DNA from 2 places in the Brevundimonas sp. M20 genome. Region 1 is predicted to be linked to the other one. Evidence: riboswitches for the same ligand, from Rfam matches in the RefSeq annotation. Region 1 holds a riboswitch; the other holds the start of a gene.

Region 1 (3,766 bases):
CGTCGCCGCCCTGACCGACACCGGCTTTGAGGTGATGCGCCTGCGCCGGTCCGGCCAGCAGATCCAGGTGGCGCAGCTGTTCTTCGAGCAGCGGGGCTTCGGCAACGTCCCGGCCGCGCCCGGAGCGCCCTCGCCTTCCCCGTCGGGCGCACCGGTCCAGTACGCGACAGTCAATGACGACAATGACGACGAGGGGATAACGGCCATCCTCAACGGCGGCGTCGCTCCGACCGCGCCCCGTCCCGTGGCGCCTCGCGCCGCGCCTCCGGCCCGCACGCCGCCGCGTCCCGCGCGTGAGCCCGCCGGTCGCTGGACCGTACAGGTCGGCGCCTTCCGCGACGAGACGGTGGCCCGCAACTGGCTGACCGAGGTCAGCCGCCGCTACAGCCGACAGTTCGCCAACGCCGAGCGTACGGTGCAGAACGCCTCGGGCTGGTATCGTTCGCGCTTCACCGGCATGACCGAAGCGGGCGCCCGCGCCGCCTGCGAAGCCCTGGCCGAGCGCCGTTGGGACTGCACGGTGATCCGGCCGGAGTAGGCGCGGGGCCGACGCAGCGCCCGAAGCCTTGCTCCCCGGCCGCTTTTCCCCTATACGCGCCCGCTTTCCAGGGCCTCGGTCCCGGTGCGGAGCTCCAAAGGGTTCGGGAAGTCATCCCGGCCGCCGCCTCGGGAACCATCGTGGAACGGACTGAACCCGGTCCGCCCGCGCCGACGTCCACAAGGGAGAATACCGCATGGCTCTTTACGAGCACACGGTCATGACGCGCCAGGATATCTCGGCGCAGCAGGCCGAAGCGCTGAACGACACCATCAAGACTCTGATCGAACAAGCCGGCGGCGTTGTCGCCAAGATCGAGTACTGGGGTCTGCGCAACCTGACCTACCGCGTGAAGAAGAACCGCAAGGCTCACTATTCGCTGCTGGCCGTCGACGCCCCTCCGGCCGCCATGGCCGAAGTCGAGCGTCAGCTGTCGATTAACGAAGACGTGCTGCGCTGGCTGACCGTCCGCGTCGAGGAACTCGACCTGGAACTGTCGCCGCTGCTGGCCCGTCGTGAACGTGAACGCGAACGTGAGCGTGAGCGCGGTCCCCGCGAAGACGCCGCGGTCGAAGCGTAAGGAACCCGGAACATGACCGATACCACCGCCCCGACCCCGGGCGCGCCGGCCGGCTCCGGCCCCGCCCGTCGCCCGTTCTTCCGTCGCCGCAAGGTGTGCCCGTTCTCCGGCCCGAACGCGCCGAAGATCGACTACAAGGACGTCAAGCTGCTGCAACGCTACATCAGCGAGCGCGGCAAGATCGTTCCGTCGCGCATCACGGCTGTCTCCCAGAAGAAGCAACGCGAGCTGGCCAAGGCCATCAAGCGCGCGCGCTACCTGGCCCTCCTGCCCTACGTGGTGAAGTAAGATGAAGGTCGTTCTGCTGGAACGCGTCGATAACCTCGGCGCCATCGGCGACGTCGTCACTGTCAAGGACGGCTTCGCTCGCAACTTCCTTCTGCCGCGCGACAAGGCCCGCCGGGCCACCGCCGCCAACCTGAAGGCCTTCGAACTCGACCGCGCCGCCATCGAGCAGCGCAACGAGAAGAACAAGGCCGACGCGCAGAAGGTCGCCGACAAGATCGACGGCCAGACCTACGTGATGATCCGTCAGGCCGGTGAAACCGGTCAGCTGTACGGTTCGGTCGCCGGTCGCGACGTCGCTGAAGCCGTTCAGGCTGAAGGCGGCAAGGTCGAGCGTTCGCAAGTCGTGCTCAACACGGCGATCAAGACGCTGGGCGTCCACGAGGTGCTGGTTCGCCTGCACGCCGAGGTCTCGGCCACCGTCAAGATCAACGTCGCCCGTTCGGCTGAAGAAGCCGAGCGTCAAGCCAAGGGCGAGGACGTGATCAAGTCGGCATACGAAGAAGACCGTGAAGCCGCCGCCGAACAGGCCGCGGACATGGTCGCCGGCGGCGCCGGCCAACAGGACGGTCTGGGCTCCGAAGCCTAACACCGTTACTGATGCCTGAAAGACACGGCGGCGTGGGGGAAGCCCCGCGCCGCCGAACTTTTTTCAGGCCCGTCCTTGACGCATTTATGACGCACCGCAATATCGGAACAGCTCATCGAGACCGGCTGAGGGATAGGCCCTTTGACGTCGGGGCAACCTGCGGACCGTCCGTAAGGTGCCAACTCCTTCGGGACCCCTCCCCGGGTCGCGGCAGATGAGAGGCCGGTCCCAGCCGGACTCCCACCATCTGTCACCGCAGGCGTTCCTGATCGAGCAGGAGACGACAATGCGTGCTGACAAGACCTACGCCCTGACCGCTCTCGCCGCCGATGTCCGCGCGCCGCGCCACCTTATGTGTCGCACCGGGTCCATGCGATGTCGCCGTTCGCTGTAATCGGCTGACCCGCCGGGCCTCCCGCCCGAACAGAACATCAGAAATCGCCAGCCCGGCCCCCCGGTGATCGCCGCGCGCGACACCGACCGGGCGCCTGCGCCTCATCGAGAAGAGACTGTCATGACCACCACCACCCGCGTCCGCGCCACCCTGTTCGCCGCCGCCTCGGCCACCGCCCTGCTGGCCGGCGCCGCGCAGGCGCAGGCGCAGACCGCCCCGCAATCCACCCAGCCCGATGCGACCGAGATCGACGAGGTCGTCGTCACCGGCACCCGCGCCCCCAACCGCTCGCGGCTGGACACCCTCGCCCCGGTCGACGTGGTCACCCAGGAAGACCTGCAGAACCGGGGCACCACCGAACTGGCCGCCGCCCTGGCCCAGTCCGTTCCCTCGCTGACCTTCCAGCGGCCCGCCGTGGTGGACGGCACGGACTCGATCCGTCCGGCCACCCTGCGCGGCCTGTCGCCGGACCAGACGCTGGTGCTGGTGAACGGCACGCGCCGTCACGCCTCGGCGCTGGTCAACGTCAACGGCTCGGTCGGCCGCGGCTCTGCGGCGGTGGACCTGAACACCATCCCGTCCGGCGCGCTGGACCGTGTCGAGGTGCTGCGTGACGGCGCCTCGGCCCAGTACGGGTCAGACGCCATCGCCGGGGTGATCAACCTTCGTCTGCGACAGGCGGACCACGGCGGCGGCGCGACGATCACTCTGGGTCAGTACTACACCACCGTCGATACCGCCCGCGCTCCGGGGCGCGACGAGCAGGACGGCGGCACCATCACCGCCTCGGCCTGGCAGGGCTTTGGTCTGGGCGACGGCGGCTATCTGACGCTGAGCGCCGAATACCTGCAACGCGACCCGACCAACCGTTCCGACCTCGATCCGCGCGTGACGCCCAATGCTGTCACCGCCCGCTTCGGTGATCCGGAGGTCGAGCAGTGGACCGTCTTCGCCAACGCCGGCGCCCCGCTCGGCAACGGCTGGGAGGCCTATGGCTGGGCCGGCTATCAGGACCGCGACAGCGAAAGCGCCGCCTTCCCGCGCCTCGCCTCGAACGTGAACAATGTCGCCGCCATCTATCCCAACGGCTTCCTGCCCAAGATCGCCATCAACTCGCAGGACGTGTCGCTGGCCGGGGGCCTGCGCGGCTCGATCGGCGGCTGGGACGCGGATGTGAACCTCGTTTACGGCCGCAACGCCCTGGACTTCCGCACCGAGGACTCGCTGAACGCCACCTATGGCGCGGCCTCGCCGACCAGCTTCGATTCCGGCGCGCTGATCTATGACCAGCTGGTGCTGGGCGCGGATGTCTCGCGCCAGTTCGATGTGGGCCTGTACGCCCCGCTGAACGTCGCCGCCGGTCTGGAGGCCCGTCGCGAG
Region 2 (3,766 bases), 650 kb from region 1:
GAACTGGACGTCGAAATGGTTGCGGCGCGCGCGGGCGCACAGCAGACGGTGCGTGCCGCCGTACAGGTCATGCGGGGCCAACAGCAGGTCGCCCGGCTCCAGCGACGACAGGGCCAGATCGACCGCCGCCATTCCGGTCGCCGTGATCACCGCGCCTGCGCCCCCTTCCAGCCTGGCCAGCGTCTCGCCCAGCACGTCGCGGGTCGGATTGCCCGAGCGCGTGTAGTCGTACTTCCGCTTACCCTCGAGGCCGTCGAAGCTGTAGTTCGACGACAGGTACAGCGGCGGCATCACCGCCCCGTGCGCCGGATCGTTGTTCACGCCGTGCCGGGCGGCGGTGGTACAGGGATGGGCTTCGCTGGAGCAGGTCATGCGGCGATCTCGTCAGGCTGGCGGGCGTACAGGGGTGAAAGGGCGTCGTGGAGCGTGCGGCCGACCAGCTCGCGCTCCTTCAGAAAGGCGTCGTGGCCGAAGATGGAGCCCGCTTCGTCGAAGCGACGCAGGGCGGGGGCGCGGGCGGCCAGCTCGCGCAGGTCTTCGATCGGGACCAGCCGGTCACTGGTGAAGCCCAGCAAGGTCAGCGGGCAACGGATGGCTTCGGGCGCGACCGCGTGGCGATCCAGAGAATCCGACAGGGAGATCCAGCGGTCCGCGCTGGTCGCCTCGGCGTAGTCGGCGCCGCGCGAGATCAGGTACTCGCACACCGGATAAGCCTCGCCGGCCTGCGCCGGGGCGATGGTGGCGAAGCGCCAGTCGAACTCGTCGGCGGTGCGATAGGTGGTCATCGCCAGTTCGCGGGCCAGCGACACACCCTCGGCCTCACGACCGCAATCGCGGGCGAAGGCCAGCACCCGGCGCTGCACCCCGCGCCAGGCGGTAGCCGCCGGATGGGCGCGGTGGGCGGCGGAGATCACGATCAGCTCACCGATCCGTTCGGGGAAGGTCGCGGCGAAGGCCTGACCCACGCAACCGCCGTAGGAGGCGCCGACGAAGGCGTCGATGCGCGCCTCGTTCAGGCTGTCGAGCAGCACGGCCAGCAGGCGGGCCTGATCCTGGGTCGTGATGGTGACGCCCGGCTCCGTCTTTCCCGGCAGAAGATCGAAGGCCAGCACCCGCACGCGGTCCAGATCGACCGGTCCGCCGTGACGCACGGCCCACGACCACCAGCGGGCGGCGAAGCGGCCGCTTGAGATGCCGCCGGTGATGACGACCAGCGGTCCCTTCGTCGGGCCATGGATGCGGCCGACCAGCGTGTCCGCCGACAGACGCTCGCCCGAGGCCAGCCGGAAGTCGGCCGGAATCGCGGCCGTCACGTCACGGCCGGGAGCCTCGTCGATGATCCATTCGGTGGTGGACGCCACTGTCCGCTCCGGTTCCACTCAGCGAAACCGATGGGGCGAACCAACATCTGCGAAGAAAGACCCGTGAAGTCGTCTGGCCCCGTGAGGGACCACTCGCTTCACTCATCTCTCGCGGCTTCCGAAGACGCCCCGCAGGAGTTGGCACCATCTCCAATGATCGGGTGGATCACTGGAAGGTTGCCCCGGCGTCAAAGGGCCTATCCCTCAGCCGGTCTTGATGAGTGTCTTTACGGTGACGAACGCGGGCGGGCTCGTCAATCCCCCAAAAATGCTGCGACTGCGAATTCGCAAGCTGAGCCGTAAATGAGCACGATTTTGATCGCTATGGATCGTATGGCGACAACAGTTTTTCGTTTGGCGAAGTCAAGTGCGTTGCGAACGCAACAAAAATTCCTGAATCTTCTTCCGCCCACTTGCGGATTTCGCAGGTGCGGTAAACAGTTTGCAAATGCGTAACGGCATCCTTTTGGGGGATTGAGATGACACGACTTCGCGGCGGCCTTGCTCTCGGGCTCGGTCTTTTGACATCGGTAATCGCGACCGCGGCCAGCGCCGCGCCCGCGCCGGCTCCGGGCCTGCTGGGCCATCAGGTTCCGCTGGAACTCGACGGCGCTGGCACCGCCTGGCTGCTGACCTCGGCGGCTCTCGTTCTGCTTATGACCCTGCCGGGTCTGGCGCTCTTCTACGGCGGCATGGTTCGCCGCAAGAACGTCATCGCCACCATCACCCAGTCAGTCGGCGTCTTCGCCGTCGCCACCCTGGTCTGGTTCATCGCCGGCTACTCCATCGCCTTCGGCAAGGCGGGCGCCCTGGGCGGGTTTGACGGCGACACCGTCAACCAGTTCATCGGCAGCTTCGACGCCTTCTTCCTGAACGGCGTGGGTATGGAGACGGCGCACAGCCTGCTGCCGGGCATTCCTGAATTCGTCTTCCTGTCGTTCCAGCTGACCTTCGCGATCATCACGCCCGCCCTGGTCACCGGCGCCTTCGCCGAACGTCTGAAGTACACCGGCCTGCTGCTGTTCACGGCCCTGTGGTCCCTGCTGGTCTATGCACCGATCGCCCACTGGGTGTGGGGCGGCGGCTTCCTCGGCGGCGCCGGGGTGCTGGACTTCGCCGGCGGCGCGGTCGTGCACGTCAACTCGGGCGTGGCCGGTCTGGTCTGCGCGATCTTCCTCGGCGCCCGGAAGGGCTACGGCAAGGAGCCGATCGTGGCCCACAACCCGGTTCTGACCATGATCGGCGCCTCACTGCTGCTGGTCGGCTGGATCGGCTTCAACGCCGGTTCGGCGGGCGGCGCCAACGCGCTGGCGGGCGTGGCCCTGATCAACACCATTCTCGCCGCCGCCGCCGCTTCCATCACCTGGAAGATCGTCGAGGTCATCGAGAAGAAGAAGGCGTCGCTGATCGGCGTGCTGTCGGGCATCGTCGCCGGTCTGGTCGCCATCACCCCGGCCGCCGGCTTCGTGGACCCGAAGGGCGCGGTCATCATCGGCCTGATCGCCGGTCCGGTCTGCTACGCCTCGTCGGTGTGGATCAAGAAACTGCTCCGCTACGACGACTCGCTGGACGCCTTCGGCATCCACGGCGCGGGCGGTCTGGCCGGCGCCCTGCTGACCGGCGTGTTCGCCTCGACCGCGATCAACAGCCTGTCGGAAGGCGCTGACGTCATGACCCAGCTGATCGGTCTGGGCTGGACCATCGCCTACAGCGCGGTGGGCACCCTGGTCATCCTGATCATCTGCAAGTTCACGACCGGCCTGCGTGTCAGCGCGGAGGCGGAAGAAGAAGGTCTCGACACCCACCTGCACGGTGAGGCGCTGGAGACCGTCTGAGCGATCGTCGGGGCGGGAGCTCTCTCCTCCCGCCCCGGCCCCAGTAAGCGTTTGCGTGCCGATCATCGACCGAACAAATTGGGGAACAAGAACAATGAAACTCGCCTATTGCGCCGCGGCCTTCGCCGCCGCCCTGCTCGCGACCGGCGCGGCCTCGTCGGCCAGCGCCCAGGATGTCAGCTTCAACGCCGCCGTCACCTCCGACTATGTCTTCCGCGGCTATAGCCAGACGGATGAGGAAGCGGCGATCCAGCTCGGCGTCGACGTCACCTTCGAGTCCGGCTTCTATGCCGGGGCCTGGGCCTCGAATGTGGACTTTGGTGACGACACCGACGCCGAAATCGACATCTACGGCGGCTATCGCACGGAAGCGGGCGGCTTCGGCCTCGACTTCGGGGTGGTCGGCTACCTGTACGTCAACGATCCGTCGGGTTCGGACTACAGCTATGTCGAGCTCAAGGCCGCCGCCTCGCGCGCGGTCGGTCCGGTGACCTTCGGCGGCGCCCTCTACTACTCGCCGGACTTCTTCGGCCTGGATGGGGAGGCGACCTACGTCGAGGCCAACATCGC

Evidence for each region. Region 1 has a riboswitch for S-adenosylmethionine ahead of FKQ52_RS06205 (TonB-dependent siderophore receptor). Riboswitches for the same ligand answer to the same signal wherever they lie in the genome.
Region 2: linked by a shared signal. The riboswitch ahead of FKQ52_RS03150 (homoserine O-succinyltransferase) and the one ahead of FKQ52_RS06205 (TonB-dependent siderophore receptor) in region 1 are both predicted to bind S-adenosylmethionine.

The regions. Positions count from the first base shown of each region.
Region 1 covers NZ_CP041243.1:1,299,720-1,303,485, reverse strand. The annotation lists gene FKQ52_RS06225 (D-alanyl-D-alanine carboxypeptidase) at 1-538, shown strand, start outside; gene rpsF (30S ribosomal protein S6) at 735-1,118, shown strand; gene rpsR (30S ribosomal protein S18) at 1,131-1,406, shown strand; gene rplI (50S ribosomal protein L9) at 1,408-1,992, shown strand; SAM riboswitch class I at 2,102-2,213, shown strand; gene FKQ52_RS06205 (TonB-dependent siderophore receptor) at 2,507-3,766, shown strand, end outside.
Region 2 covers NZ_CP041243.1:652,029-655,794, forward strand. The annotation lists gene metB (cystathionine gamma-synthase) at 1-372, opposite strand, end outside; gene FKQ52_RS03150 (homoserine O-succinyltransferase) at 369-1,361, opposite strand; SAM riboswitch class I at 1,461-1,585, opposite strand; gene FKQ52_RS03155 (ammonium transporter) at 1,841-3,196, shown strand; gene FKQ52_RS03160 (TorF family putative porin) at 3,291-3,766, shown strand, end outside.